2 regions of the Sinomonas terricola genome follow, and region 1 is predicted to be linked to the other one. Evidence: predicted binding sites of a transcription regulator. Region 1 holds the regulator's gene; the other holds the start of a gene.
The links. The regulator HspR, encoded in region 1, represses chaperone genes until heat shock. The targets are predictions, from matches to a motif close to AAGTTGAGTCNNNNNGACTCAACTT.
Positions count from the first base shown of each region.

Region 2: a site for HspR is predicted at 8,569-8,593, ahead of SPF06_RS16870 (ATP-dependent Clp protease ATP-binding subunit). Genes of this name have one in related genera too.

Region 1 is NZ_JAYGGQ010000001.1:874,765-890,390, reverse strand. It holds gene dnaK (molecular chaperone DnaK) at 1-1,236, shown strand, start outside; gene SPF06_RS04335 (nucleotide exchange factor GrpE) at 1,239-1,937, shown strand; gene SPF06_RS04330 (DnaJ C-terminal domain-containing protein) at 2,049-3,026, shown strand; gene SPF06_RS04325 (heat shock protein transcriptional repressor HspR) at 3,030-3,455, shown strand; gene SPF06_RS04320 (DMP19 family protein) at 3,648-4,382, shown strand; gene SPF06_RS04315 (hypothetical protein) at 4,438-4,611, opposite strand; gene SPF06_RS04310 (COG4315 family predicted lipoprotein) at 4,767-5,297, opposite strand; gene SPF06_RS04305 (sigma-70 family RNA polymerase sigma factor) at 5,546-6,049, shown strand; gene SPF06_RS04300 (anti-sigma factor family protein) at 6,046-6,735, shown strand; gene SPF06_RS04295 (DMT family transporter) at 6,761-7,735, opposite strand; gene SPF06_RS04290 (LysR family transcriptional regulator) at 7,805-8,668, shown strand; gene SPF06_RS04285 (hypothetical protein) at 8,902-9,987, shown strand; gene SPF06_RS04280 (hypothetical protein) at 9,984-10,424, shown strand; gene trmB (tRNA (guanosine(46)-N7)-methyltransferase TrmB) at 10,609-11,490, opposite strand; gene SPF06_RS04270 (MFS transporter) at 11,514-12,818, opposite strand; gene SPF06_RS04265 (M20 metallopeptidase family protein) at 12,855-14,183, opposite strand; gene SPF06_RS04260 (Lrp/AsnC family transcriptional regulator) at 14,271-15,317, shown strand; gene SPF06_RS04255 (DEAD/DEAH box helicase) at 15,492-15,626, shown strand, end outside.
Region 2 is NZ_JAYGGQ010000014.1:67,100-82,725, reverse strand. It holds gene SPF06_RS16915 (hypothetical protein) at 1-123, shown strand, start outside; gene SPF06_RS16910 (EamA family transporter) at 113-1,015, opposite strand; gene SPF06_RS16905 (LysR family transcriptional regulator) at 1,088-1,981, shown strand; gene SPF06_RS16900 (RrF2 family transcriptional regulator) at 2,022-2,480, shown strand; gene SPF06_RS16895 (globin domain-containing protein) at 2,575-3,768, shown strand; gene SPF06_RS16890 (alkaline phosphatase family protein) at 3,909-5,582, shown strand; gene SPF06_RS16885 (NAD(P)-dependent oxidoreductase) at 5,641-6,252, opposite strand; gene SPF06_RS16880 (winged helix-turn-helix transcriptional regulator) at 6,335-6,706, shown strand; gene poxB (ubiquinone-dependent pyruvate dehydrogenase) at 6,774-8,498, opposite strand; gene SPF06_RS16870 (ATP-dependent Clp protease ATP-binding subunit) at 8,605-11,241, shown strand; gene lhgO (L-2-hydroxyglutarate oxidase) at 11,382-12,590, opposite strand; gene SPF06_RS16860 (PEP/pyruvate-binding domain-containing protein) at 12,587-15,013, opposite strand; gene SPF06_RS16855 (phosphoenolpyruvate carboxykinase (GTP)) at 15,201-15,626, opposite strand, start outside.

The DNA of each region.
Region 1 (15,626 bases):
TACCTCCTGAGCCAGCTCAAGCTCAAGGGCATCGACCTCTCGAAGGACCGCATCGCCCTCCAGCGCCTCCGCGAGGCCGCCGAGCAGGCCAAGAAGGAGCTCTCGTCCTCGACGAGCACGAACATCTCGCTCCAATACCTCTCCGTCACGCCGGACGGCCCCGTGCACCTCGACGAGGCCCTCACGCGCGCCAAGTTCCAGGACCTCACGAAGGACCTCCTCGAGCGCACCAAGAAGCCGTTCCATGACGTCATCGCGGAGGCCGGCATCAAGGTCTCGGACATCGACCACGTCGTGCTCGTGGGCGGTTCGACCCGCATGCCCGCCGTCTCCGACCTCGTGAAGGAGCTCACGGGCGGCAAGGAGCCCAACAAGGGCGTGAACCCGGATGAGGTCGTCGCCGTCGGCGCCGCCCTCCAGGCCGGCGTCCTCAAGGGCGAGCGCAAGGACGTCCTGCTCATCGACGTGACCCCGCTCTCGCTCGGCATCGAGACCAAGGGCGGCGTCATGACGAAGCTCATCGAGCGCAACACGGCGATCCCGACCAAGCGCTCAGAGACCTTCACGACGGCCGACGACAACCAGCCGTCCGTCTCGATCCAGGTGTTCCAGGGCGAGCGCGAGTTCACGCGGGACAACAAGCCGCTCGGCACGTTCGAGCTCACGGGCATCGCCCCGGCGCCCCGCGGCATCCCGCAGATCGAGGTCACGTTCGACCTCGACGCGAACGGCATCGTCCACGTCTCGGCGAAGGACAAGGGCACCGGCAAGGAGCAGTCGATGACCATCACGGGCGGCACCGCGCTGTCCAAGGAGGACATCGAGCGCATGGTCTCCGACGCCGAGGCGCACGCGGCCGAGGACAAGAAGCGCCGCGAGGCCGCAGACCGCCGCAACACGGCCGAGCAGCTCGCCTACTCGGTGGACAAGCTCATTGCGGACAACAAGGACAAGCTGCCCGAAGAGGTCAAGAACGAAGTCCAGGGCGACGTCGACGCCCTCAAGAAGGCCCTCGAGGGCACCGACGACGATGCCGTGAAGGCCGCGTTCGAGAAGCTGCAGCACTCGCAGTCCAAGCTCGGCGAGGCCATCTACGCCGGCGCGCAGGGCGCGGGTGCGGACGCCACGAGCGACGGCTCGCACACCGCAGGCAGCGCAGGCTCGACCGGGGGCGCCGGCTCCCACGACGAGGACATCGTCGACGCGGAGATCGTTGACGAGGACGAGAAGAAGTAGCCATGGCTCCCCACCACGGCAACGACGAAGAGCACGAGGTCCGCGGCGAACCGCAGAAGCCGGTGATCCGGGACAACCGCAAGGTCGACCCGGTCACCGGCGGAGTGCGGCAGCCCGATCAGCCCCAGCCCGAAGCGACAGGCGACGCCAGCCCCGCAGCCTCGGCTGCCGGAGCCGCCGCCGGTGCCCAGCCCGAGCATGAGGACCTCCGTCCCGTGGACGAGGCCCACGATTCGGAGGACGTGCTCGCCCAGGCCGAGCGCATCCTGAGCGAGGCGGCTGGCGTGCAGAACGAGGCTGCCGAGCTCCGCGAGGACCTCCAGCGCCTTCAGGCCGAGTACGTCAACTACCGCAAGCGCGTGGACCGCGACCGCGCGGTCGCGGGCGAGGTCGCCGTCATGGGCGTGCTTTCCTCGCTCCTGCCGGTGCTCGACGACATCGACGCGGCCCGCGCCCACGGTGACCTCACCGACGGGCCGTTCGCCTCGATCGCGGCGAAGCTCGAGCAGATCCTCACGAGCCACGGGCTCGAGCGGATCGACGCGACGGGCGTGGAGTTCGATCCGAACATCCATGAGGCGCTCATCCAGCAGCCCGGCGAGGGCATCACGGTGGACACGGTCCAGCAGGTGCTGCGCTCGGGCTACCGGACGAAGGCCCGCGTGCTGCGCCCGGCGCAGGTGATCGTCGCGGTGCCGTAACCGCGCGCCCTCACCGCGCGGCGGTTCTGCAGCTGCGACGGCCCGGCGGCAACCACGCCGCCGGGCCGTCGCCCTACCATCAGAAGTAAGAGAGAAGCGAAGGAGGCCCTTGTGGCCAGTCAGGACTGGGTGGAGAAGGATTTCTACTCCATTCTGGGCGTGCCCAAGGACGCCTCTGAGGCCGATATCAAGAAGGCCTACCGCAAGCTAGCCCGCAAGTACCACCCCGACCAGAACCCCGGGGACGCCGAGGCCGAGAAGAAGTTCAAGGACATCACCGAGGCCAACTCGGTGCTGAGCGACCCCGAGGAGCGCCAGCAGTACGACGCGATCCGGGCCATGGGCGGCGCCCGCTTCTCCGCGGGAGGCCCGGGCGGCGGCGCGGGCGCGGCGGGATTCGAGGACCTCTTCGGCGGCCTCTTCGGCGGAAGCGCCGGGCGGCATTCGCGCGGCTTCAGCACGGGCGACCTCCCGCCCGAATTCGCCGACCTCTTCGGAGGCTTCGGCACGGGCGGCGGATTCCAGGCGCCGCCGCAGAAGGGCGCCGACCGCCAGGCGACGACGACGATCTCCTTCGCGGGCTCGATCCGCGGCACGACCGTGGGCCTGCGCGAGCAGAGCGGCGAGGTCATCGACGTCCGGATCCCCGCGGGGATCCGGGACGGCCAGAAGGTCCGCGTGCGCGGCAAGGGCGGGCCGGGATCGGCGGGTCCCGGCGACCTCATGGTCACCGTCAACGTCACGCCCCACGAGTTCTTCGTGCGCGACGGCGACAACATCCGCATTCACGTTCCCGTGAGCTTCGACGAGGCAGCCCTCGGCGCCCAGATCGACGTGCCCACGCTCGACGGCCAGCACGTCACGATGAAGGTCCCCGCGGGCACAGGCTCCGGCAAGACGCTCCGCGTCAAGGGCCAGGGCGTCAAGACGCCCAAGGGTGCTGGCGACCTCTTGGTGACGATCGACGTCGTCGTCCCCCAGAACCTCTCGAAGGAAGCCGAGGACGCGGTGCGCGCCTTCGCCGCGGCCACCGCGAAGAACTCCGAATCGAACCCCCGTGCGGGGCTCGCCGCCAAAGCGAGGCTCTGAGCCATGGCCATCGATCCGTACGCTCCGATCTTCGTGATCTCCGTAGCGGCGGAGCTGGCCGAGATGCACCCCCAGACGCTTCGCCAGTACGACCGCCTGGGGCTCGTCTCGCCGTCGCGGCAGCCGGGCCGGCAGCGGCGCTATTCCCAGCACGACGTCGAACTCCTGCGCGAGGTGCAGCGACTCTCGAAGGACGGCGTCTCGCTCGAGGGCATCAGGCGCATCCTCGAGCTCGAGAACCAGGTTGCGGCGCTGCGGCTGCGCGTTGCGGAGCTTCAGCGCGAGGTGGAGGACGCGCGGCGCAGCGGTGCCGAATCCCGCCGGATCTTCGCGGCAGGGATCGGGGGCGACGTCGTCACGCTCGCCCGCGGGCAGCGGCCTGAACAGCGTTCGCAGGCCGTCGTCGTGTGGCGGCCCCGCGAGTCCTAGTCAGGGACTTGGCTGGCCGCACCCCAATCCGTGGCCACTTCTCGCGGGACGCGTGGCCACCTCTCGCCGGACGCGTGGCCACCTCTCGATCTCGCCCAAGGTTCGCCCAACGTTAACCATGGCTTCCCGCGTGGGACGAGCTCCGCCGTCGTACGGTCGAAACGTAGCCGGCCGCCTGAGCGAGGAGCCCCCATGAGCACGAACCAGCACCCCGTTGTCCTGCCCGCCGAAGTCCTCGAGGGCCCCGACGACGAGGTGGTCGACGCGAACATCGACGTGGTCAACGCGATGTACTCCGAGCTGCTCGGCGAGGACGAGATCGCGGTCAACGCGCTGCGGAGCTACTACGTCGACTTCTACTTCACCGAGGCGCTCGACGGCGGATTCGCCCAGTACGCCGTGAGCGCGGGCGATCGCGAGGAGATCGACGGCTACGTCCGCGACGGCCTCCGCGAGATGGGCGCCGCGCAGCACCTCGAGCTCTTCGACGCGATCGCCGCAGCGTACGACGCGCTCGACGACGACGAGGAGGAGACCTACCTCGTGGGCGACGGCAAGCCTACCGACGCGGTCAAGGCCGTCGAGGAACTCGACGAACGCTTCGAGGAGATCCTCGCCGTCGAAGACCTCGTGGCCCTCAACGCGGCGTGGCTCCGCGGTCAGGAAGGCCTGCTTGCGCTGGACGACGACGGAATCGAGGACGAGATCGCCCGCCGCGTCGGCCTGATCCCCGACCTCGAGGAGCGTCGCGCCGAGGCTGCGGCGCTCGACGAGGAGCTCGAGCACGAGGGGGCCTTCGACGACGCCTACGATGACGACGACTTCGAAGACCTTGAAGAGTCCGACGACGACGCGTCGCCGGCCGCGCACGCCGCCGGGCACGCCTCGCACGCCGCCGGGCAGGCGCGCGGGGAGGCGGCCAAATAGCCGCTGGGCCGCATGAAGCGGGGGGCGACCGCTGCCGGCCGCCCCCCGCGTCAGGTCACGCCGCGCCGCCGAATTGCGGGCAGGCCTCATTCGAGCATCCGTGATCGCGCGGAATCCACCGCCCGTCCTCTTCGCGCCACACGATGTGGCGGTGCTGCCCGCACAGTTCGCACGTCGGGGCGACGTAGCTGTGCCGTTCCTCTTCCGTGTAGCTCCGGAAGCCTGACATGACTCCTCCTAGCTTTTCGGGGACATCCAGCCTACTCCCCAGTTTCGGAGGTCACCAGAGACGGTGCAGGGCCCGGGGTCAGTCGATCATGCCCTTCCAGGTCCGCATGGCACCGCCCCTACAGGCGATGCCATGCGGACCTGTCCGGCGCCCGATCAGTAGCCCGACGTGTTCGGCGAGCTCGACGACGTGAGCGAGCCCTGGATCATCGACCCGTCGGCGCCCACGACGTACCACACGCCCGCGACGCCCTGCCCGTTGGTCTGGCCGGGCGCGGTGTCCTTCGAGTAGTAGTAGATCGGCATGCCGTTGATCGTGACCTGCTGCTTGCCGCTCGCCGTCGTGATGCTGCCGATCGTGCCGGTCACGCCCTGCAGGGCGGGCGCGCCGTCATTCGTCACGGCGGGCCACAGGGTTGCGCAGCCTCCCGTGCACGCGCTCTGCGTCGCGCCCTTGTTGTCCCGCGTGTAGAAGTAGACGGTGTTGCCCTTGCCGTCCACGACGATCTTCTGACCGCCGACGGTCGACGTCATGAGCGTGAGGCCCGCGGCGGCGGCCGCCGAGGACGGGGCCGACGAGCTGGCCGGGGCAGAGGACGACGGCGAGGTTCCGTAGCCGCCGCCGCATCCGGCAAGCGCGAGCGCCGTCGAGATCGTGGCCAGGGCGAGTGCCGCTCGCTTGTTCATGGTTCCGCCTTCCGCTCGTAGGACGGTTGCTTCCGCTTGGTGGACGGCTGTGTGCCGCTGACCATGAGACGCCTGGTCGGGCCGATCGGTTCACCTGTTCGGTTCACCCCGTTCGGTTCACCCCGTTCGGTTCACCCCGTTCGGTTCACGCTGCCCGGGTCACAGCGCGGGACAATGGCGGTGAACCGTTCGCCCTCGCGCGGCGTCTTAGGGGCGAACGGATGAGACGAGGCAGCCGGGGAGGCTCCATGCCGATGGACGAGGACGCGGTGGCGGCGATCTACCGCGACCACGGCGCCGCGCTCAGGCGCTTCGCCCGCGGGGCCGTCGAGAGCGACGAACAGGCTGAGGACATCGTGCAGGAAGCCATCATCAGGGTGTGGCGGCTCGCGCCCGAGCCCACCGCTGGGCTGCGGGCGTATCTCTACCGCACGGTCCGGAACCTCATCGTGGACCAGCACCGCGCGCGGGCGCGCCGCCCCCAGGCGGTGGCATCGATCGAGAACGGGTTCGACGCCGCGATCGTCGGCGAACGCGTCGACGACCTGCTCGACCGCGTCGTCATGGAGGAGGCACTCATGCGGCTTACCCGCGAGCACCGCCAGGCCCTCGTCGCCGTGCACTATCGGCGGCTCACGGTCGCCGAGGCCGCGGAGGAGCTGGGCGTCCCCGCCGGGACGGTCAAGTCGCGCTGCTTCTATGCGCTCAAGGCGCTGCGCACAGCGCTCGATGAACTGGGGGTGGAACGGTGAACCACGCGGAGCTGCGGCTGTCCCTCGGTGCGTATCTCCTCGGCGGGCTCGACCTGGAGGAGGCCCGCGCCGTCGAGCAGCATCTCGCGTCCTGCCCGGAGTGCCGCGCCGAAGTCGAGCAGCTCGAGATTCTTCCGGCGCTGCTTGACGCCGTGCCGGTCTCCCGCGCGGAGGCGCTCGCCGAGCGGCCGGTAGCCGCTGCGGTCGCCCCCGCGCCGCCGGCCCTCCTCGCGAAGGTGCGCACGCGCCGTCGCGCGCTGCGGATGCGCTGGGCGGGTGCGATCGCCGGTGCCGCCGCGGCGTCGCTGGCCGTGGGGATCGCGCTCGGGCCGGTCGTGGGGTGGGCCCCGCCCGCGCCGAGCGGGACGCCGTCGCCCACTGCCGCGCCGGCGGCGAGCGCAACCCTCATCTCGGCGGACGGGACTCAGGTCGACGTCGCGTTCGTGCGCAAGGGGTGGGGGACCGAACTCGATCTCGTGTGCCGGGGGATGCCGAGCGCGGGCGTGTTCAGTGTGTGGATCGTGACGGCAGACGGGGCTCAGGAACGCGCGGCGAGCTGGAGCTCGACGGGCTATTCGGGCCGGGCCGTGCTCACGGGCGCGACGTCGTTCCAGCTCGCGTCCATCCGTGGCGTCGAGGTCCGGGACGCGTCGCAGAACACGCTCGCGCGCGCTACGGTCGGCTGAGCCCGGGGTGTCAGCGGGCCGGGCGTCAGCGGGCCGGCACGGGCTGCTCGACTGGCCGGACCTCGGCGGCCGTCGGTTGGCCCGGGCGCGGGCGGGCCGCCCCCCGGTGGATCGCGATGATGCCCGCGATGACCACGACGCACCCCACCGGCTGGTTCCACGTGAGGCTCTCGGCGAGCAGGGTGGTGCCGAGGGCGACGCCCACGAGCGGCGTGAGGTACGTGACGGTCGAGGCCGCGACAGCGCCCCAATGGGTCACGATCACGGTGTTCCAGATGTACGCGATGCCCGTGCCGAAGATGCCGAGCAGCGCGAGCGCGCCGAGCGCCCACGGGTTCGGGGCGGGGGCGGGGGCGAGGGCCCCGAGCAGGGGCGCGCACGAGAGCGCGACCGCGGCAGCCATCGTGAGCTGCACGGTCGAGACGCTCAGGGCGTCGTAGCGGTACCGCCCGACGACGAAACGCCGCATGTACGCGAAGCCGAGGCCGTAGCAGGCCGTCGCACCCAGGCACGCGAGCTGGGCGGGGAATGAGCTCAGGGCGGGCGAGACGGCGTTCGCCGCGAGCCCCCACGGCCCCACGACGAGGACGACGCCGGCGCCCCCCACCGCGACGCCGAGCACCTGCCGCGACGCGAGCCGTTCCGACGGGAGGACGGCCGCCGTCGCGAGGGCGGTCATGAGCGGGGTCGACGCGTTGAGGATTGCCGAGAGTCCCGAGGGGAGCGATTCGCCCGCCCATGCGTACAGGCTGAACGGCACGACGCACAGCAGGATCCCGACCGCGGCCATATGCCCCCAGAAGCGTGGCTCGCGGGGCCACGCGCGGTCGGTCGCGACCATGATCAGGCGCAGCGTGATCGCTCCCAGCACGATGCGCCCGACGGCGACCTGGCCGGGAGTGAAGCCCGTGAGCGATTCCTTGATGAGGAGGAAGCTCGCGCCCCAGATGAGGGCGAGCGCGACGAAGGCGGCGGTGAGAGCGAAGCGGCGGGTCGTCATGACCTCACTGTCGCGCCGTCCTATGCATGAATCAAATACATCGAGCGCATTTGCCTATACCATGAATGCATGGCCCCGACCGTACCGCAGCTGCGCACGCTGCTCGCCGTCGTCGACAGTGGCTCGTTCACCTCGGCAGCCCAGCTGCTCGGGGTGAGCCAGTCGTCCGTGTCTCGCACTCTGCGCGCGCTCGAAGAGCATCTCGGCGGGATCCTCCTCGACCGGGAGCGGGCCAATGCGCCCACGGCGCTCGCGGGAGAGGTGCTTCCGCACGCGCGGGCCGCCGTCGCCGCCCTGGATGCCCTCGACGGCAGCATGCGGGCGCGATCCGGGGTGCCTGAGGGCCGCGTGCGGCTCGGCGCAGTGCCGACCGTGTGCCAAGGCCTCGTCCCCGGGCTGCTCGGGGTCTGGTCGGCGCTCCTGCCGAAGGTCGAGGTGAGTCTCTTCGAGGGCGACGACGACGAGATTCCCGCGTGGCTCGACAACGGCACCGTGGACGCCGCGATCCTCGTCGATCCCCACCCCGACCCACCCGGGGCTGTGCTCGTTGGCCAGGACGAATACTGCGCCGTGGTGCGGCGCGACCACCCGCTCGCGGGGGAGGTTCGGATTCCGCTTCGGGAGCTCCACGAGGACGGGCTCATCGTGAACACGGGCGGGTGCGAGAACGAGGTTCGCCGGATCCACGCCAAGGCCGGCGTGCCGTTCGAGATGCGCCAGCGCGTGCGCGAGCTCGCGACCCTCATCGTGATGGTCCAGGAGGGCGTCGGCGTCGCGATCATGCCGGGCCTCGGCGAGGCCATGCTCCCGAAGGAGCTCCAGATGGTCCCGCTCGAGCCGACCCTCGGGCGCCGGCTCATGCTGAGCGGGCCGACGAATCGCGCGTGGAACCCGCTCACCGAGGCCCTCGTGGGCGCCCTGCATTCCAGGTAGCGCAGCCTTTTCACATCTGCGTGCATCGCGAAGACGCGAATGTCAGAATTTCGTGAATTGCTGCGGCCTGGAACATCAAACCTACGTCCTCAAGAGTTGATCTCTCTGGGTTCCGCGGCTAGGGTTTGAGAATCTTCGAACAATAGGGGGGACCATGGCAAGAATTATCCGAAGCGTAGCCGTGTTCACGATTGCAGTGCTCGTAAGCATGGGCTTTGGCGCAAGCGGGGCAAATGCCCAACGCCGGCCAGCCGGTGAAAGTAATCCAGTTTGAGAGTCCGGCTGATGTTGCCGAGGACCAGCCCAAGTCTTCAGGTATCGACTGGGTAGCCACGTCTATGGCGCAGAATCCAGGTACTGTCGATGCATCGATAGACCGTAACCAGATCGATATCGGTCCGGCCGAAATGTTGCCGAGTCTGGCTGTTGCCACGACAGAGTCCACAGTCAGCCTCAGTTGGCGAGCGGTGCCCGGAAGCGCGACCTATACGATCAAGCGGGACGATCGCAATCTGGGTCAGACACCTTCAACAAGCTTCCAGGAGGGTGGCCTGACCAGTGGGGCTACGTATACCTACCGAATCATCGCCGACATCTCTGGACAAACCGCGGTGGTTTCCGACAGGACGCTCAAAGCCACCACGACGGGCGCCTTGAAGTCGGAGAGGGCGCCCGGCTCCCTCCTTACTCAACAGGCCTACCAGCCCTACAACAACGCGGTGGAATACAAGACGTTTATCCCCAACTCGCGAGTGGGTCTGAACGTTTTCGGTGCTGCGAGTTGTGAAGTGTTCGGGCAGGACGGCTGGGAATTCGGCGGAGACAACCGGGGCTATCGAGCTCCTTCTGCTTCGGCGCCGAATGGGGAGTCTCAGTTCAGGACTTTTATGTGGGCAACGGTCAACTGGGGGAACCCGGACAGTCAATCGCTCGTTCTTCTGAAGGCTGTGGGTCCCACCACGCGTTATCGTTACGGATCGTTCGTGGACACCCGAACGGCTAGTTCGGCCGGGATGCAGTTCACCGAGGCCTACCGGAGCGGCTCCTATGCGCAGGTCCGATTCAAGCATGATGTCGGTAATCCATATTGCAGCATCGGGTCGATCCAGTACAACGTCATGAATCGCTTCTACCGGTCCGGTCTCATTGAAATGGTCGGATGGCGGTTCCAAGCACCCGCTCATGAGGCCTACGCGCGGTTCAATCCGTATGGGACGGAGTATTGGCAGCCACTGATTCAGCGGCCGAACAATTCTTTCGATTGCCTCTTCGGACCGAGGTGTCCCGTTGACCAAATCAATACAGCGGTGTCAGGGTGAGGTACATACTACGTGTCCACCCTCTTGGGTTCTACGGGTGCTTTGCTCTGGCTGGGGTGCTCGTCGCCGGTGTGTACGAGCTGTGGTCGAGTCCGGAGGGAGTAGGGACGCGGGGAAGCGAGCTCGCGGTATTAGGCTTCGCCGCCGTCCTGACGGTACCGGCGACCCAACTTCTCTGGGGACCACTCCTTGCGGTCATGGAGGAGCTCGGTCTGCGCAGAATGCTGTGGCCGGTGGTTGCGCCCGTCGCCACCATGGCTCTTGCCGCACTCGCGGGCTTCGTCGAAGGTGCCATGACCCGACTGGACAACTACTCGGTCGTTTTCGGAACCTTCCTTACCGTCGTCGCCCTGGTAGGCGCGTCGATGGCGGCCTTCGTGGTCCGCGGGCCGTTGGACCCAGGCACGCGGCGGCGACGGCGGGAAGACGCCTTCTAGTCGACAGGACGGCCTCAGTGCGTCCTCTCGGCGACAAGCCGTCTTCCCGAGAGAGCCTCGCGATTCGGACATTGCCCCGCGCTGAAACCTAGGGCAATGTCCGAATCGCCGGGCGTTCAGCTGGCGCAGGGCGGGCGGCGACGGACGACGGCGCCGGTCACCGTGCGGCGCCGCGTCACCACAGCTACTCCCGCACCGCCGTGAGGTCGAAGATGACACGCCCCGCTTTGAGGGCCTTGTTCTCGAAGCTCGTCTGCACGCGGCCCTCGAAGCGCGGCGCCCACCCGCCCACGGAATCGGTCTCGCCGGTCGGCTCGCAGTCCGCCCCGGAGGCCCAGGCCGCCGTGAGCGGGCTCGCCGCCCCCGCCCGTTCGCCGTCGTGCGCGTTGCGGAAGTCCGGCGACGCGGCGACGACGCTGCGCATCTGCTGCGCGTAGCCGGACCAGTCGGTCGCCAGCCGCCAGACGCCCCCCGGGGCGAGGACCCGCGCGGCGAGCTCGGCGAACGAGTCGTTCACGAGGCGCCGCTTGTGGTGCTTCGTCTTGTGCCACGGATCGGGGAAGAACACCCAGAGCTCGCTCACCGAACCCGGGGGCAGCATCGTGCCGAGCACCTCGGGCGCGTTCGCCTGGACGACGCGCACGTTCGTGAGGCCGCGCTGCCCGATCCGGAGGAGCGTGTTCGCGAGCCCGGGCCGGTACACCTCGACGGCGAGGAAGTTCTGCTCGGGGCTCGCCTCGGCCGCGGCGACGATCGCCTCCCCGAGGCCCGAGCCGATTTCGACGATGAGCGGCGCCTCCTGTGCCGGACGCCCGAACTCCGCATCGGCGTCGAACACGTAGTCCGGGTGCACCGACGTGTCCGCGACGTGCCGGGGAACATCGATGACGAAGGCCTCCGCGTGCTCGTCCCACGCCTGCTGCCGCCGGCCCTGGAGGCGCGTGCCGCGGCGCACGAAGCTCACGGGCTGGCGTCGATACGTGCCGAAGGACGCCTGGCTGCCGGGAGTGATCGGGTTGCCGCCCGAGGGCGGGTCCGGTGTGGGGGTTTCGTGCTGCTCGCTCATCGCCCCCAAGCGTAGTTCAGGCGTCAGACGGTGAGGTCCTTCGCCTTCGTCTCGGGCAGGCCGAGCACGACGGCGACGGAGACGAGCACCATGACGACCGCGTACGCGTTGAACATCCACGGCTGCTTCACGACGTCAGTGAAGAGCGTCTGCAGGTACGGCGCGGTACCGCCGAAGGCCGCGACGGCGATTGCGTACGGGACGCCGACGCCGGCAGTGCGCACCTTCGCGGGGAACAGCTCGGCGTAGGCGGCGGGGGCGATGGCGGCGCCCGCGGCGATGAAGATGAGCATGACGGACATCGAGACGAAGAGCTGCCACAGCGAGTCGTGCAGGAGCCACGTCATGGGGAAGTGCAGCACCGCGCACCCGACGCCGCCGATGATGAGCACGGGCTTGCGGCCGATCCGGTCGCTCAGCCTGCCCCACAGCGGGAGCGCGACGAGGAACACCACGTTGGCGGCAAACCCGTACCAGAGGGCCTGCCCCGGGTCGAGCTTGAGGCTCGTCGCGGCGTAGGTGGGGGCGACGATGGCCCACACGTAGTAGATGACGGTGAGGCCCACCGTCATGCCGATGACCTGGAGCGCCTGCTTGCGGTGCTCGAGGATGTCCCGGATGAGGCTCTGCGACTTGTGGTGCGCGGTGTCGAGCTCCTCGAACGCCTCGGTCTCGGGCATGCGCGCCCGCATCACGAGCCCGTAGAGGCCCATGACCGCCCCGAGGATGAACGGGAGGCGCCAGCCCCACGCGGCCATGTCTGCCTTGGGGAGGGCGATCGCGAGGATCGCGCCGATGAGCGCGCCCACCATGTTGCCGATCGTGCCCGAGAAGTAGATGAGCGTGGACCAGAAGCCGCGCTTCTCGCGCGGGGCCATCTCGGAGAGGTACGTCTGCGACGAGGGGAGCTCGCCGCCGTGCGCGAGGCCCTGAACGAGGCGCGCGACGAGGAGCACGAGGGACGCGAGCGCACCGACGGCGCCGAACGTCGGGGCGATGCCGATGAGGAGGCTTCCGACCGCCGCGAGCGCGACGGTCAACGTCATCGAGTTCTTGCGGCCGAACCTGTCGCCGATCCAGCCGAAGACGAAGCCGCCGAACGGGCGGGCCACGAAGCCGACGGCGAAGATCGCGAGCGTCGAGAGGATCGCAGACGTCGGGTCGGAGGGGTTGAAGAGCTGCTTCGAGAAGTACGGCGCGAACGTCGCGTAGATCGCCCAGTCGTACCATTCTGCGGCGTTGCCGATGCCGGTGCTGATGAGCGTGCGACGCGCGGAGGGGGCGATGACGGCGGAACTCGCCGTGCGCGTGCTGGGGCTGGTTGTCATGGGGTCTCTCTCGTGGGGGTCTGGTCCGGTCCGGGGTCAGCGCGCTGCGAGCTCTGCCGTCTTGGCGAGGGCGAGCTGGGCGTATAGGGCCGCGCCGTCGGCGAGGACGGCGTCGTCGAACGTTGCGAAGGGGGAGTGGTTGAAGGCGCTTGTCGCGGGGTCGACGCCCGCGGGGACGGCGCTCAGGCCGATGAAGCTCCCGGGGACTTCCGCGAGGACGCGCGAGAAGTCCTCGGAACCGCTCAGGGGCTGCGCGAGCCGCGAGTGACGGCCGCTGGCCTGGCCGAACAGTTCCGCGATCGTGGACTCGGCGAACTCCGTCTCGGCCACGTCCGTGATCGTGAGCGGGTACTCGGCCGCGTACCGCACGTCGACCTCGAGGCCGTGGGCGTGGGCGATGCCCTCGAGGAGGCGCGGGATCGCGCGCTGCATATGCTCGCGGTTCGCTTCGGAGAACGTGCGGATGGTCGCGTCGAACTCGGCAGTGTCCGGGATGACGTTGCGCTTCGTGCCCGCCGCGAGCCGCCCGACCGTCACGACCACGGGATCGAACATGTTGAACTGCCGCGTGACCATCGTCTGGAGCGCGAGGACCATCTCGGCCGCGACCGTGACCGGATCCTTCGCGGCATGCGGTGCCGAGCCGTGGCCGCCCGCGCCGCGCACCGTGACGAAGAGGCCGTCGGACGCGCTCATCATGACGCCGGGGCGGGTCACGAAGCGCCCGTGCGGCTCCATGGACGAGAACACGTGGAGGCCGAACGCCGCGTCGGCGCGGCGGCCGGCGGCGTCGAGGACGCCCTCGCGGACCATGACGCTCGCGCCGTCGTAGCCTTCCTCGCCGGGCTGGAACATGAGGACGACGTCGCCCGCGAGCTTGTGCCGATTGTCCGCCAGGAGCGTCGCGGCGCCGAGGAGCATCGACGTGTGGAGGTCGTGGCCGCACGCGTGCATCGCGCCGTCGATGCGGGACGTGAACCCGACGCCCGTGCGCTCCTGGACGGGTAGCGCGTCCATGTCGGCCCGGAGAAGCACGACGGGGCGGTGCCCGGAAGAAGGTGCGAGGGGTCGCTCGCTTCCCGCGGATGGAGCCGGATCGGCGGACGACGACGCGCCACCGGCGGCGAGTTCCTCACGAGCGGTGCCCCGCAGCACGGCGGTGACCGACGTGGTGTCGGTGCCCGTGCTGATCTCGAGCCCGAGGTCGTCGAGGACCGCGAGGACCTTCTCCTGCGTGCGGGGGAGGTCGAGTCCGATCTCCGGTTCCTCGTGGAGGGCGTGCCGCCACGTCGTGAGGGTCTCCTGCAGGCCGCGTGCCTCGTCGATCACTTCGGCTCCTTCCTTCGGGCGCTGCCCGGCGCCCATGGTGTGGCGTACGCCACGTTGTGGTGTTTGCCTGACAGTGTGCGGGACGCAGTATTCCCCGCGCGTAAAACTGCAATAATCGATCAGATGGATTCTGCTCGGCAGAGATTTCTCTCATGGGGAGCTCCCGTCGTCGAACTCTCCGAGGACGATCTCGCGCTCCTCCATGCGCTCCAGATCGCCCCGCGCGTCGCGTGGCTCGACGCCGCCGACATCCTGGGGGCGCACCCCGCGACCCTCGCTCGCCGGTGGGAGCGGCTCCATTCGGCCGGGCTCGCGTGGGTGACCGCCCATCTCCGGGGCGATCCATCCGAGATGGTGCTCGCGTTCGTCGACGTCGAATGCGTGCCGGGCCGCCGCGAAGAGGCTGTCGCGGCGCTCGCCGTCATCCCCGAGGTGCAGACGGTCGACGTCGCGGCGAGCCAGCCCGACCTCGCGCTCACGGTCTTCGCGCGCAACCTGTCCGAATGCGCGGAGTCCATCCTTCCGCGCCTCGCCGCGGCCCCGGGCGTGAGCCGCATCCAGACCGAGCTGTGCACGCGCCTCCACTCGGGCGGGCACTCGTGGCGGCTCGCGGCACTCGACCGCGAGCAGATCGCCGCGTTCTCGGCACTCGCACGGTCCGAGCCGTTCACGGGCCGGCTCCCGCCCGCGTGCTTCGACCTCCTTCCGCTCCTGGCCCGCAACGGCCGCGCGAGTGCGGCGGACATGGCCCGCGAACTCGGCCGGAGCCCCGCGACCGTGCACCGGCAGCTCGCGCGCGTCATCGGGAGCGGCCTGCTCTCGTTCCGATGCGAGGTCGCGCAGGGCCCCGCGGGCTATCCGGTCGCGTGCAAATGGCTCACGAAGGTCCCCCCGGGCCAGCATGCCCAAGCCGCCGCGGCGCTGGGTGGCCTCCGCAACGTGCGGCTCGTTGCGTCGACGACCGGCCAGACCAACTTCACGATCGTGATGTGGCTGCGCACCGTGGCCGACGTCATGACCGCGGAGCTCGCCCTCCAGGAGCGGATTCCGGGGATCGAGCTCGTCCAGAGCACGGTCATGCTGAGCAGCGTCAAGCGCGTCGGCTGCCTGCTGAGGCCGGACGGCACCGCGACCGGGGAAGTGGTCGCCTCGCCCATCCTGATAGAATGAACCAACTGGGCCGCGGCCATTCGCCTTACGGGGATCTCACCTCGCAGGCGTCGGCACGCAGAGCCCTGCGTCGTAGAACGCGTTGACAGGCCCCGTGCCAGGCTCCCTTTCTTCGGCGAACCCGCTTGCCGCCCCGGCCTGCGGGACCTTCCGATGCTGGAGCTGACTGCATTCATGCCTGCCCTGACTACCCCTGCGCCGACTACACCGGCCCCCACCTCTGCCACCTCCTTTGCGACGCTCGGCGTGCCCTCTGTTCTTGACCGCGCCCTCGCGCATCAGGGCATCGAGACCCCGTTCCCCATCCAG
Region 2 (15,626 bases), on a different contig from region 1:
GCCGCCGAGCACCGCGGCGGAGGGCTGCTCGCCGCGGTCCTGCCCTACGAGATGACCGCGAACGGCTACCTGTACGGGAGCGTCGAACCGGACGGGCACGAGGCCCGCGTCTTCACGGACTGACGTCCGCGAGCGCGGCCTCGGGCACACGTTTCCGCGACTCCCGCCGCCGCACGAGCGTCGTGCCGACACCCGTGAGGAGCACGGCCCCGCCCACGATCTCGAGCGGCTGCGGGACCTCCCCGAACGCGAGCCACGCCGCGAGCATCCCGACGGGCGGCACGAGGAGCGTGTACGGCACGACGGCGGCGGCCGGGTACTTCCCGAGCAGCGAGTTCCACGCCGTGTAGCCCACGAGCGAGGCGAGCACGACCGTGAAGAGCGTGCTCAGCAGGGCCGGCAGCGTGAGGTGCGCGAGCGATCCGACGACGGCGCCCGGCCTGTCGACGAACGCGGCGAGGGCGAGCATCGGCACGGGAACGACGGCGGCCGACCACACCACGATGCCGAGCCCCGAGGCGCCCTTCGCGGCGCGCGAGATCGTGTTCCCGATGCCCCATGAGAAGCCCGCGAGCACGACGAGAACGAGGGGGCCTATCGGGGCCACCGCACCGCGCCCCACGGCGACGAGCACGAGGCCCACGGCGCCGGCGCCCACTCCGGCGAGCTGCGCCGTCGTCGGCCGCTCCTTGAGCACCGCCCCGGCGAGCAGGATCGTGAAAAGCATCTGGCTCTGCAGGACGAGCGGGGCGAGCCCCGCGGGCATGCCCGAGTGCATCGCGAGGTAGACGAGGCCGAACTGGCCGGCGCTCATGAACAGGCCCACACCCGCGATGACGCGCCACGGGACCGCGGGCTTGGGCACGAACAGCATGGCCGGCACGGCCACGAGCGCGAAGCGGAGGGCCGCGAACACGAGGGGCGGCACATCGCGCAGGCCGAGTTCGATCGCGATGAAGTTGACTCCCCAGATGACGGCGACGAGGACGGCGAGGGCAGAGTGGCGCGGTTTCACCTCTCCATCCTGCGGGCACGGACCATGAAGCACCAGCGTTGATTTGTGCGGCTGACCATCTACGATTTCTTCATGATCGATCTCCAGGCGCTCCGCTCGCTCGCCGCCGTCGAACGCCACGGCTCGGTCGTCGCGGCGGCGGAGGCCCTCGGCTTCAGCCCCTCGGCAGTCTCGCAGCAGATCAAGAAGCTCGAGCGCCAATCGCGTGCGGCGCTCCTCGAGCGGCAGGGACGCGGCATCTTGCTCACGGAACGCGGGCGCGCCCTCGTGGAGCACGGCGTGCGCCTGCTCGCGGACATCGAACAGGTCGAGTCGATGCTCGCGGCCGACGACGCGCCCGAGGGAACGTTCACGGTCGCGTCCTTCTCGACGGCCGCGCGTGGGCTCCTCGGCCACGTCGCCAAGCGGGTCGCCGTCGAGGCACCCGGGATGCGGCTCGAGGTCGTCGCGATGGACCCGGCGGAGGCGGTCGCCCAGGTCGCCCACGGAGACGTTCAGCTCGCGGTGGTCCACAACTGGAACTCCGTCGCGCTCGAGGTGCCGGCGCATGTCGCGCTCGATCCGCTCTGCGAGGACGAGGCGGACATCATCCTGCCGCGCACCCACCGCCTCGCGGCCCTCGAGAAGGTCCCGCGCTCAGAGCTGCTCGAGGAAACGTGGTGCTCGCAGCCGCGCGGCGCGATCTGCCACGAGGCCCTCATGCGGCTGCTCGCGAACGAACGTGTCACTCCGCGCGTCGCATTTGTCGACCCGGATTTCGCGACGCACGTCGAGCTCGTGGCGCAGGGACTCGCGCTGGCGTTCATCCCAAGGCTCGGCCGCGGGACCCTTCCACCCGAGGTCGTCGCGCGCCCTCTCGCGGGAGAGCCGGCCAAGCGCGTTGTATCTGCCGCGTATCGGCGTACCATGTCAGCGAGCCCCGGGGTGCGGCTCCTCGTAAAACTGCTCCACGAATCAGCCGATTAATTGTACAAATGTTTGTCTACTCAGGGGTAGAATTCTTCCCATGCGCATGACGGCCTTCGAGGATGTGAGCCTTCGGGCGCTCATGCTGCTGAGTTCGACCGGCAACACCGAGCCGCTCGCGACCCGCGCGATCGCGGACGGCGTCGGGACGCCGTACAACCACGTCAGCAAGGCGGTCCTCAGGCTCCGCGAACTGGGCCTCGTCGAATCGACGCGCGGGCGCGCTGGAGGCGTGCAGCTCAGCGACGCCGGGCGTCGCGCGACTGTGGGCCAGGTGCTCCGGGCCCTCGACACGCGCGAAGACCTCACCGAATGCGAATCCGCCAACGGCGACTGCCCCTTGAACCTTCAATGCGGCCTGCGCTCGGCCTTGCGCGAGGCCCGCGAGGCGTTCTATCGCGCGCTCGACCATGTGATCATCAGCTCGCTCCCCCACCGCCGCCAGATGGAACCCGTGCTTCTCCAGCTCGGCCTGCGGCCGCCGGGCAGCGCCGTCTGACCTTCCCGATTTGCCTTCTTCTACGGAGCGTAGAAAACTTGGGTTCAATTCAGCATGAAAAATGCTGAATTACCTTCGAACCTGAGGAGTCTCCATGCTCTCGGACACCGCCCGTCCCGTCATCGAAGCCACCCTCCCCCTCGTGGGAAGCCGCATCGGCGAGATCACGCCGCTGTTCTACAAGAAGATGTTCGCGGCACATCCGGAGCTTCTGAACGGCGTCTTCAGCCGCGCGAACCAGGCCAACGGCGAGCAGCGCAAGGCCCTCGCCGGCGCGATCGCAGCCTTCGCGACCCACCTCGTCGCACATCCGGGAACGCTCCCCGAGGCCGTGCTGAGCCGGATCGCGCACAAGCACGCCTCGCTCGGGATCACGGAAGACCAGTACCCGATTGTGTACCAGCACCTGTTCGAGGCCATCGCCGAAGACCTCGGCGACGCCGTGACCCCCGAGGTCGCCGCGGCTTGGACCGAGGTGTACTGGCTCATGGCGGACGCCCTCATCAAGCTCGAGAAGGGGCTCTACGCGCGGCAGGCCAACAACGTCATGTGGGCGCCGTGGAAGGTCATCGAGAAGCTCGCATCGGGCGCGAGCACCGTCACGTTCGTCCTCGAGCCCGCCGACGCGACGCCCGTGACGCCGGGCCAGCCCGGCCAGTACGTGAGCGTGCGGATCCCGGTCGAGGACGGGCTGCTCCAGGCCCGCCAATACTCGCTGTCTGCGGATGCCGAGTCCACCGAGCGCCGCACGTTCACGACGAAGTACAACGACGGCGGCGAGGTCTCGCCGATCCTGCACGAGAAGATCCAGGTGGGCGACATCATCGAGCTCTCCAACCCCTACGGCGACGTCACGCTCGACGACGGCGACGGCCCCCTCATCCTTGCCTCGGCAGGCATCGGCTGCACGCCGAGCGCGTCGATCCTCCGCTCCCTCGCGGCCGCCGGGTCCGAGCGCGAAGTCCTCGTGCTGCACGCCGAGCGCAGCCTCGAGGCGTGGGCCCTGAGCGAGCAGATGCTCGGCGACGTCGAGAAGATCGACGACGCCGAACTCCACCTCTGGCTCGAGCAGCCCGCCGAGGCGCCGGTCGCAGGTGCTGCTGGCGCCCGCGAGGGCTTCATGAGCCTTGCCGATGTCTCGCTGCCCGAGGGGGCGAGCCTCTTCCTCTGCGGACCGCTCCCGTTCATGCGGAAGATCCGCTCCGAGGCCATCGCCCTCGGCGTCCCGGCACGGAAGATCCACTACGAGGTCTTCGGCCCCGATCTCTGGATCGCCTCCGCGAACTGACCCGTTCTGCCGGCTTTCCCGCATGGCAGCCTGCCCTGCGGGAACTGCCGGGTCGCGTCCAGCCTGCACCAAGCTCCGAAGACTAGCTTTCGCCTCATCCGGGAAACAAGCATTGAGGCAAGCATTGAAGGAGGAATGCCGTGGGCTTTCGCGCGTGGGTCCGACGACGCCGCGGGCGAGCCACGGTGGCGGGGATCGCCGTCGTACTCCTTCTCGTGGTGACCGGCGGGCTCTTCGCCATCGCCAACGGCCAGACGCCGTCGACCCCCACCCCCGCTTCCGAAGCTGCCTCCGACGCAGCCGCGGGCATCTCGAAGATCCAACACGTCGTCGTGATCATGCAGGAGAACCGATCCTTCGACAGCTATTTCGGCACGTTTCCCGGTGCCGACGGGATTCCCACGCTGCAGGGTGTCCCAACGGTGTGCGTCCCTGACCCAGCCAAGGGCTCGTGCGCGCAGCCCTACCACAACCCCGCGGACAGCAATGCCGGCGGGCCGCACTCCGCATCCAATGCCAGGGAAGACATCGACGGCGGGAAGATGGACGGCTTCGTAGCCCAGGCCGAACGCGCCCAATCCAACTGCGCACCCAACGACCCCGCGTGCGTGGGGGCGGGCAGCACGGACGTCATGGGCTACCACGACGGTCGTGACCTGCCCAACTATTGGGCGTACGCGAAAGACTTCGTGCTTCAGGACCATATGTTCGCTTCGAACGCATCCTGGAGCCTCCCGGCGCACCTGTACATGGTGTCGGAATGGTCGGCGAAGTGCACCACGGCCGGCGATCCCCAGTCGTGCGTCAACGCGCTGGAGAGTCCGGCCAACCCGCCCGACTTCGGCTCAGGCCTCCGCAACACGATCATCGGCCAGTGCCGCGGCGGATCGCAGACGCCCTCCTGCTTGGACGCGCTCGCGGCGGCGGGCATCAGTCCCGGCCTCGCGGACGAGCTGCATGCCTTCGTCGCCCAGCAGTGCAAGACCGGCGACACTTTCGACGGCTGCGTCTCGGCGATCGACCACGCGCAGCTTCCGGATAGCCTCAAGCAGCAACTGCTCACGGCGGCGAAGCAGATCCAGCCGCCGGACTATGCGTGGACGGACCTGACGTACCTGCTGCACAAGCAGAACGTCTCGTGGGGCTACTACGTGTTCAACGGCACGGAACCCGACTGCGAGAACGACTCGGCCATGACCTGCGCGCCGGTCCCGCAGAACGCCAAGACCTCGGGGATCTGGAACCCGCTTCCATACTTCGACACGGTCAAGCAGGATGGTCAGCTCGGCAACATCCAGTCTCTGACCAACTTCTATGCCGCGGCCAAGAACGGCACGCTTCCTTCAGTGAGCTGGATCACCCCGACGGCGGCGGTCAGCGAGCACCCGCCAGCGCTCATCAGCGCCGGGCAGGCTTACGTGACCGGGCTGATCAACGCGATCATGTCCGGACCCGACTGGGACAGCACCGCGATCTTCCTCTCGTGGGATGACTGGGGCGGCTTCTACGACCACGTGGCGCCGCCCACCGTTGACCAGAACGGCTACGGACTACGCGTACCTGGGATCGTCATCAGCCCGTACGCGAAGAAGGGGTACATCGACCACCAGACCCTGAGCCACGACGCGTACGTGAAGTTCATCGAGGACGATTTCCTCCACGGTCAGCGCCTCGACCCCGCGACGGACGGGCGGCCCGACCCCCGTCCCGACGTTCGCGAGAATAGCCCGGCTCTCGGCGACCTCGTCAATGATTTCGACTTCTCGCAGCCGCCGTCCAAGCCGGTCATCCTCCCGAACGCCGCGACGTACTGATGTCGCGCCGTCGCCCTTGCAGGGTGTGCACCGCAAGGGCGACGGCGCGCGGCCCGCGTCAGTTCGCGGCGGTGAAGAGCTCGCCGCGGAACTGCGGCTTCTCGAGCTCGTCGAGCGCGGCGACGGCGTAGTCCTGCGCGGAGATGAAGTTGCCAGCGGGGACGCCGACGGCCGTGCGGTACTCGCCCGTACGTTCGCCCGGCGCGATCACCGCGGCCGGCGCCTGGACGGTCACATCCAGGCCCGCCGAGGAGTCACGAAGCGCCTCATAGGCCTCGAACACGATGTCCGATTCGGCCTTGTACTCTGCCGGGAAGTCCGGCAGGTCCTTGATGCGCGTCCCGTCGGGCGACTGCAGCCCGCCGAAGCCGCCCACGAGGTACAGGCGCGCGTCGGTGGGAACGCCGGCGATCGCGCGGTGTGCGGCGAGGTACGGCGCGAGGGGCCCGCCCGAGCGGTCCGGCGATGTGGCGAGGACGACGACGTCGTTCGCCGCCGCGGCGGAACGGTACGTCTCGAGGTCGCTCAGATCAGCGGCGCGGACGACGGCGGCACCCTCCACCGCGGCGCCCTTCCGGCTGATGGCGGTCACCTCGTGCCCGCGGCGGGACGCTTCGGCGACAATCTGGCTTCCCACCATGCCGGTGGCTCCGTAGACGGCGATCTTCATGAGTGCTCCTTGTCTCGGTCCTGACGAATGACCCAACAGTATCCTAGAGATACTAAGTACTTCAAAGTGCTATGGTTACCTTATGGAAAGTCTCGAATTCGACGTCATGGATCCCGACTGCCCCTCGCGCGTCGTGCTCCAGCGGATCGGCGACAAATGGACGCCGCTCATCGTCGAATCCCTCAAAGACGGGCCGCTGCGCTTCGGCGAGGTGCGCACCGCCGTAGGCGGCGTGACCCCCAAGGTCCTGACCCAGACCCTGCGCACGCTCGAGCGTGATGGCCTCGTGTCCCGTGCCGTGTTCGCCGAGGTGCCCGTGCGCGTCGAATACCGCCTCACGCCCCTCGGAAAGAGCCTCCTCGGGCCCCTCGACGCCATCCGCGCATGGGCCGAGAGCCATGCCGGCAAGATCCTCGACGCGCGGGAGGCGTTCGACGACGCCGCGACCGGCTAGCGCGGCGGGATGTGGCCACACATCCCGCCCACGCGTGGCCACATCCCGCCCACGCGTGGCCAGATCCCTAGAAGACCCGGCGCCAGTTCGTCTTCGCGAGGTCGAGCACCTCGTCGCCGCGGCCAGAGAGCACGGTCCGGAGCGCATACAGCGTGAAGCCGCTGGCCTGCTGGGCGGTGATCGTCGGGGGCATTGCGAGCTCTTGCCGGATCGTCACCACGTCGACGAGAGCCGGGCCGTCGTGGTCAAAGGCCTCCTTGAGGCCGCGTTCGAGCTCGGAGGACTCGTTGACCCGCACCCCCTTGATGCCCAGGGCCTCGGCCACCGCAGCAAAGTTCGGATTGTCCAGCCCCGTCCCGTAGTTCACGAACCCGGCCGACTTCATCTCGAGCTCGATGAAGTTGAGCGAGGCGTTGTTGAACACCACGAGCTTGACCGGCAGTTTGTTCTGCACGAGCGTGATGAGCTCTCCCATGAGCATCGACAGCCCGCCATCGCCCGCAAGCGCCACGACCTGCCGCCCGGGGAACGCGGCCTGTGCGCCCATCGCATGAGGCAGGGCGTTCGCCATGGAACCGTGCGTGAATGAGCCAACCAGCCGCCGTAGTCCGTTCATGGTGAGATAACGCGCGGCCCAGATGACGGGCGTGCCGACGTCGGCCGTGAACACCGCGTCGTCGGCGGCGAGCTGGTCGAGGACGCGCGTGGTGTGCTGCGGATGGAGCGCCTGCCCCTTCTTCGTGGGCGTCGCGAGGTCGTCGAGTTTGGAGCGCGCCTTCGCGTAGTGCTTGAGCGACGCGTCGAGGTGCGCGCGGCGGTGCTTGCGTTCGAGGAGCGCCAGGAGGGCAGTTGCGGTGTCTTTGACGTCGCCGACGAGGCCGAGATCGAGCTTCGCGCGCCGGCCGAGCTGGTCGCCGCGGATGTCGACCTGGATGATCTTGGCGTTCTCCGGATAGAACTGCTGGTAGGGGAAGTCGGTGCCGAGCATCAGGAGCGCGTCGCAGGCCTCCATAGCCCGATAGCCCGAGCTGAAGCCGAGCAGGCCGGTCATGCCGACGTCGAACGGGTTGTCGTATTCGATGAACTCCTTGCCGCGGAACGCGTGCACGATCGGCGCGCCGAGCGCGTCCGCGAGCGCCACCACCTCGTCGTGGGCACCTTCGACGCCGGCCCCGGCGAGGATCGTCACCTTGTCCGCGGCATTGAGGAGGCCCGCGGCCTCGCGCAGCTCATCGTCGCTCGGGACAATGTGCGGCCGAGCCCGCCGCACCACGGCAACCCGCTCCTTCTCGACTTGGGTGAGGGCGACGTCGCCAGAAACGACGACGACGGCGACGCCCCGCTTCTCGACGGCGGTGCGGAGCGCGATCTCGAGGATGCGCGGCATCTGCGCGGGATCGGTGACCTGCTCGGCATAGACGCTGCACTCGCGGAACACCTCCTGCGGGTGCGTCTCCTGGAAATAGTTCGAGCCGATCTCGGCGCTCGGGATGTGCGCGGCGATGGCGAGGACAGGCACGCGCGAACGGTTCGCGTCGTACAGGCCGTTGATGAGGTGCAGGTTTCCCGGCCCGGCGGAGCCCGCGCACACGGCAACCTCCCCCGTGAGCGCCGCCTCGGCGGCCGCGGCGAACGCGGCGGCCTCCTCGTGGCGGACGTGGACCCATTCGATGCTCGGGGTCTCCCGGAGGGCATCCGTGAAGCCGTTGAGCGAGTCTCCCGGGAGGCCGTAGACGCGGCGGATTCCGTTGGCGGCGAGGGTGTCGACGATGTTCTTCGCGATGGTCGTCATGCGGCCCACGCTAGCCCGGCCCGGGTAGGAGCCGGTACCCCTCGGGAATATCCCGTCGGCCACATGGTTGAACATGAGCGACATTGACTCAAGTCTAGGAGGACGCATGCCGATCTACTTCGGCCCTACCGCCGGGAACGGCTCGTTCGACGACTTCCTGGCCCGCTACCTGCAGGGCCAGGGAGCACGCCGTCCCAACCGGTCTATCGACATCACGCGGCTCGTGAGCCGCGGAACACAACAGGTCCTGAACGCCGCCGGGCGCTTCGCGATCGAGCACGGGCACCGCGAGGTCGACGCCCTCCACGTGCTCCGTGCCCTCTCGGAGACCGAGTCCGTCGCAGGCCTCATCGCCTACGCGGGGGCGAACCCCGCCGAGGTCATCGCGGCTGTCGAGGAGCGGCTTCCCGAAGCCTCGATGTGGCCGGACCCCGAGGCCAAGCCAGCCGCGCCGACGTTCACGCAGTCGGCGCAGCACGCTCTCCTCGACGCATACAAGGTGGCCCGCTCGTTCGGCTCGACGTACATCGACCCCGAGCACGTCTTCCTCGCACTAGTCCTGAGCACGGACGCACCCGCAGGCCAGATTCTCGGCGCCTTCGGGATCACGCCGCAGGCGCTCCAGGCGCGGGACGGCGAGCCGTCCGACGGTGCTTCCGGCGCCACAGACGACGGCGGCACTGCGCCGCGCGCGGCTCGCCCCATCCCGCGTCGGGGTGCTCGCGGGCCCGCCGCCGCCGGAGGTCGCGGCGCCAGCAAGAGCCCGATGCTCGACCAATTCGGCACCGATCTCACGGCCCTCGCGAGCGAGGGCAAGCTGGACCCCGTGATCGGCCGCGCCTCGGAGATCGAGCAATCAATCGAGATCCTTGCCCGCCGCACGAAGAACAACCCCGTGCTCATCGGCGAGGCCGGCGTGGGCAAGACCGCGATCGTCGAGGGCCTCGCCCAGGCGATTGCATCCGGCAATGTCCCGGCGCAGCTGCACGGCAAGACCGTCGTCTCGCTCGACCTCCCCGCGATGCTCGCTGGCACGCGGTATCGCGGAGACTTCGAGGAGCGTCTCACGAAGACCATGGACGAGATCGCGGAGGACGGCAACGTCATCGCGTTCGTCGACGAGCTCCACACCGTGGTCGGCGCGGGCGGTGGCGGCGAGGGCGGCATGGACGCGAGCAACATCCTCAAGCCGAGGCTCGCCCGCGGCGAGCTGCACCTCATCGGCGCGACCACACTCGACGAGTACCGCAGGATCGAGAAGGACCCCGCCCTCGAGCGGCGTTTCCAGCCCGTCATTGTCGGCGAGCCGAGCATCGAGGACGCGGTCGCAATCCTCGACGGGCTCAAGTCCCGCTATGAGGAGCACCACGGCATCACGTACACCGATGCCGCGATCCGCGCCGCCGTCGAACTCTCCCACCGGTACATCACCGACCGGTACCTGCCCGACAAGGCGATCGACCTCATCGACCAGGCCGGCGCGCGGCTGAGCCTGGCCCGGGGGCCGCGCGCGGACCTTGAGGCCCTGCTCGCGGAGGCCGCCGAGCTCGAGGAGCGGAAGTCGGCCGCCGTGGCCGCCGAGGACTACGAGGAGGCCTCGCGCCTGCGTGACGGGATCGACGCCGTCTCGGCCAAGATCGAGGCCACGGCGGAGGCACCTGAAGCCAACCCGGCGGACGCGACGGGTTCCGTCGACGAAGCCGACATCGCCGCCGTCGTCGCCCGCGCCACGGGAATCCCGGCTGCGCGCATCACGGAAGGCGAGCGCGAGCGGCTCGCGCGCCTTGAGGACGAGCTCCACGAGCGCATCGTGGGGCAGGAGGATGCCGTGAGGGCGATCGCGAAATCGGTGCGGCGCAACCGCACCGGGCTTGGCGACGCGAGCCGTCCTGTGGGCAGCTTCCTGTTCCTCGGCCCGACCGGCGTGGGCAAGACCGAGCTCGCGAAGGCCCTCGCGGCGTCGTTGTTCGGCGACGAGTCCGCGATGGTGCGCTTCGACATGAGCGAGTTCGGCGAGCGCCATACCGTGAGCCGGCTGGTCGGGGCGCCTCCCGGATACGTCGGCTACTCGGAGGCAGGCCAGCTCACGGAGCGCGTGCGGCGGCGCCCGTACTCGGTCGTTCTTCTCGATGAAGTCGAGAAGGCGCACCCAGACGTCTTCAACCTGCTCCTGCAGGTGCTCGACGACGGTCGACTCACCGACGGCCAGGGTCACACCGTGGACTTCCGCAACTCCGTGGTGATCATGACGAGCAACCTCGGGTCCGAGTTCCTCGCGACGCGCGGGGCGGCGCTCGGCTTCGCCGCCGGCGGGGCGGATGCCGCTCCCGCGGACACGGAGCTGCGGGCCCGGATCATGGGGCGGCTCCGCGAGACGATGCGGCCCGAGTTCCTCAACCGCATCGACGAGATCGTGCTGTTCAGGAAGCTCACCCGCGAGCAGCTGCATGACATCGTGCGGCTCCAGCTCCGCGGCACGGAAGCTCGGCTCGCGGCGCAGGGCATCGCGCTCGACGTCGACGACGCCGCCGTCGACTGGATCGCCGAGCGCGGCTACGAGCCCGAGTTCGGGGCCCGGCCGCTCCGCCGCGTGATCCAGCGCGAGCTCGAGGATCGCGTGGCGGACCTGCTCGTCGCGGGATCGGTGGGCCAGGGCGGGCGAGTGGCCGTCAGCGTCGAGGAGACCGGCGACGGCGGCGAGCTCGCCGTCCGCACAGACGAGCCCGCCGTGTCGGCAGCCTAACCAAGCGCCATGCGGGACGTGGCCACCCGTCAGGCGGGACGTGGCCACGCGCCATGCGAGATGTGGCCACCCGTCAGGCGAGATGTGGCCACGCGTCCGTCCGGGACGCGCGGCCACCTCCGCCCAACGCGTGGCCACGCTTACCCTTCGCGCGCCGGCACCCCGAGGTATTCGCGCAGCACGTGCTCGGCGATCGCCATCGAGGACGTCGCCGCGGGCGAGGGCGCGTTGCGCAGCAGCGTGACGGACCCGACTTGGTCGACGGCGAAGTCGTCGAGGAGCGAGCCGTCGGCGCTCCACGCCTGCGCCCGCACGCCAGAGTCGGCCTTCGCCGCGAGGTCGGACGGCCGCAGCGCCGGCACAAACTCGCGCGCCTGCCGGTAATACAGCGGCTTCAGCAGTGACGCGGAGATCTCCCGCAGGCCCATCCGCCAGTGCTTCCGAAACAGCGCGGGCGCCCCAGGCCACGCCAAGGACCCGAGCGTGTCCCGGAGCGACACGTTCCCCCAGCCGTACCCCTCGCGCGCGAGTGCGGGAACGGCGTTGGGGCCCACGTGCACGTCGTCGTACACGCCTCGCGTGAAATGCACGCCGAGGAAGGGAAAGCGGGGGTCCGGAACCGGGTAGATCATGCCGCGCACGAGCTCGGCCCGCGGCGGCACGAGCGTCCAGTATTCGCCTCGGAACGGCAGGATCCGGGGCGACGGCGACGCGCCGACCATGCGCGCGATGAGGTCCGACTGGAGCCCCGCGCACACGACGAGTCGATCGAAGGTGTGGGTCCCACCCGCAGTCGCGACCGCCGTCGTCGGCTCCCCCGCGCGCACCCCGATCACCTCGGTGCCCAGGAGGACGCGCCCGCCCGCGCGCCGCACGTCGTCGGCCATCGCCTCGGTGATCGCCGCGAAGTCGACGACGGCGGTGTGCGGTGAGTGCACCGCCGCCACCCCCGCGACGTGCGGCTCGAGCTCCCGCATCCGCTCGTGCCCGATCCGCGCGAGGTCGGGCACGCCGTTGGCCCGAGCGCGCCGCTCGATCTCGTCGAGCCGAGGGACCTCGTCAGGGGTGACCGCGACGACGAGCTTGCCGAGCTCGCGGTACGGCAGGCCGCGGTCCTGGCACAACTCGCGCGTGAGCTCGCGGCCCCGCGCACACAAGAGGGCCTTGAGCGATCCCGGCTGGTAGTAGAGCCCCGCGTGCACGACCCCCGAATTGTGCCCCGTCTGATGCGCCGCGACACGACGCTCCTTCTCGAGGACGACGACGTCGAACGCACCCGTGAGCGCAAGGGCCCGCGCGATCGCCATCCCGACGATCCCGCCGCCGACAATCCCGACGCGCTGCGTCATGCCGTCTCCACCCTCCCCCGGCTCCCGTCGACCCGCACGCGCTGCCCATCCTCGAGCAGCGCGGTCCCCCGCCCCGTCCCCATGACGGCCGGGGCGCCGTACTCGCGCGCGACGATCGCCGCGTGTGAGCCGAGCCCGCCCGTGTCGACGACGACGGCGGCCGCGCGCGCGAAGAGCGGTGTCCACGAAGGATTCGTGTTGGGACATACGAGCACGTCCCCCGCGCGGAGCTCCCCGAACTCGGCCGGGCCGCGGATGATGCGCACCGGGCCCTCGGCGACGCCGCCGCTCGCCGCGGTTCCGGTCAGGAGCGCGCCGCTGCCGCCGTCGTCCTCGCGGGGGACGACGACCGCAAGATCCAGCATCGGCACGCCCGCGTACTCGCGGCGCAAGGCGGCGCGGCGCGCGGCGAGGTTCCGCACTCGGGCGCGCTCGCCGTCGTCCATGGCATCCGGCGAGCCGATCGAGCGGAGCTCGTCGAGGCGGAGGTGGAAGACATCCTCGGCCGCGGGCAGCACGCCCGCCGCGACGAGCCGGCGTCCGAGCTCGACGAACGTCGCGCGCGTCGGCGTCAGGAGGCGCGCGGCCAAGACGTGCGTGTCCTCGCGGAACGCCATGCCACGCCGCGCGGCGTCGACGAGGCCGGTCGCGAGGCACTGGCCCCGGGACGTGCGGAGCAGCGGGTGCGCGAGGAGCTCGCTGAGGGCCGCTGCTCCCGGATCATGATCTCGCTCCGGCGCCGGCGCGGCGGCCAGGGCCTGGATGATGCCGATCGCCGGGGTCGGATCGGCTCGCCAGGTCGGCGCCGTCGCCATGATGATGCTCACGGATTCCCGGCTCCCGTACTCGGCAAGGAACGCTTCGAAGGCCTCGCGGAACGCGCCGAACTCGGGGCGCGTGCGGATCGCGTCGAGGAAGGCGGGTGTTGCGAGGTCTCTCGCCGCCGCTCGGAGCGTGCCGTCGGCCCGAACCTCGCCCGCAAGCCGCTCGAGCGCGTCGTTGCCCTCTCGGGTCTTCGTGTGGGCGCCCGCCACGAGGGCGGACGCGAGCTCGCTCAGGCCGAGCACCGCGAGCATGATCCGCAGCGGCGCGACCGGCAGGAAGGAACTGGGCAGATACTTGACCCGGAGCTTGGCGACGGGCGCGAGCGCGTTCGCGCACCGATCGGCCCGGGCGAGCAGCGCGTGCCATGAGAGCGCGGCCAGGTCTTCGGCGTCGAGGGCCGCGACCTCGGCCTCGAACTCGGCGACGAGAGGGTCTGCGGTCCACTCCGGCGTCCGGTACCGTCGCGCACGGCGCACGATCGAGAGCGGTGCACCGAGCACGCGGACGCTCGGCCGCGGGAGCGGAGGTGCCAGCTGGAGCGCCACGCCGTCCCGTTCCGGCAGCAGCTCGCGAACCGTCGGGAACCGCACGCCGACGCTCCCCGCCATGAGGCTGAGCATCCGCTCGATCGCGGGCCCGAGCCACGCCGTGACGTCCAGCGGATACGGCCGCACCGGGAACATCTCGACGAAGAACGGCGCCATCGTGCGTTGGAACCGGTTGAGTTCCGGGGGCTCGACGGGGAGCGCCGTCATGGGGCGCGCCTGCAGGAGCAGGATCCTCCCGCCGTCGAGCGCCCACTCGATGTCCTGCGGGACGCCGAAGTGCTGCTCGGCGCGGACGGCGAGCTCGGCGAGCTCGCGGGCAGCGCTGTCCGACAGCACGAGCGCCGCGCCTGGCCCAAGCGTCCGCTCACGCACCGTGCCGTCGCGCCCGAGGACGAGATGCTCCGGCGTCACCTCCCCCGAGACGACCGCCTCGCCGAGCCCGGGCGCCGCGTCGACGACGAGTTCGGCGTGCCGTCCCGTAAGTGGGTTGGCCGTGAAGAGGACCCCAGCCGCCGCGGCGTCCGCCATGCGCTGGACGACGACGGCGATCGCCACGTCCGCGGGCGCGATCCCCTGCCGCTCGCGGTACTGGACCGCCCGGTCGGTCCACAGGGAGGCCCAGCAGCGGCGAACCGCGTCGGCGACGGCGTCGGGGCCTTCGACGTCGAGGAAAGTGTCCTGCTGGCCGGCGAACGCGGCACCGGGGAGGTCTTCGGCCGTCGCGCTCGAGCGCACGGCGACGCGCGTGCCCGCGGGGCCGAGCTCGGCGAGCGCCGCAGCAATCTGCTGCACGAGATCGGGATCCAGAGGCGCGCCCTCGAGCGTGGCGCGGGCGGCCGCGGGGTCCGCTGCCGCCCGGTCGGGGTCGAGGGCAGCGGCCCGGGCGTGGGCGCGGTAGGCCGCCGTCGTCACGACGAAGCCGGGCGGGACGGGGAGCCCGGCCGCGATGAGTTCGCCGAGGTTCGCGCCCTTGCCGCCCGCGGCGGGGAGATCGGCCGCCCGAAGCGCCGCGAGGGGCTTGAGCAGCGAGGAGGAGGCGCCGTCGTCCATGGCCCACAGGCTACCCGGGCGCGGGGGCGCCGAACACCATCCAACCGTCACATCCCGCGGGTGCGGACCCACCGAACGTGGCCACCGGACGAAGCCCGACGGCAGAAGGGCCGCCCCGTGTGCAGCGGGGCGGCCCTTCTCGTCATCCGGCGCCGTTCAGCTCGCCGGAATTCTGTTGGACCGAGCGTCAGGCGAGGCGCGCCTTGAGGCCCTTGAGCTCAGCCGTGATGCTGTCCGGGAGCGACCCGCCGAAGCGCGCGAACCACTCCTCGAGGCCCACGAGCTCGGTCTGCCACTCGTCGGCGTCGAAGCGCACGGCTTCCTCGATCTCGGCCGGCGTCATGTCGAGGCCCGTGACGTCGAGGCTCTCGGCAGTCGGCACAAAGCCGATCGGCGTCTCGAGTGCATCCGCCGTTCCCTCGATGCGCTCGATCGCCCATTTGAGGACGCGCGAGTTGTCGCCGAAGCCCGGCCACGCGAAGCCGCCGTCCTTCGTGCGGCGGAACCAGTTCACGAGGAAGATCTTCGGGAGCTTGGCCGGGTTGGCCTTCGCCGAGAGCCGGACCCAGTGGTTGAGGTAGTCGCCCGCGTCGTAGCCGATGAAGGGGAGCAT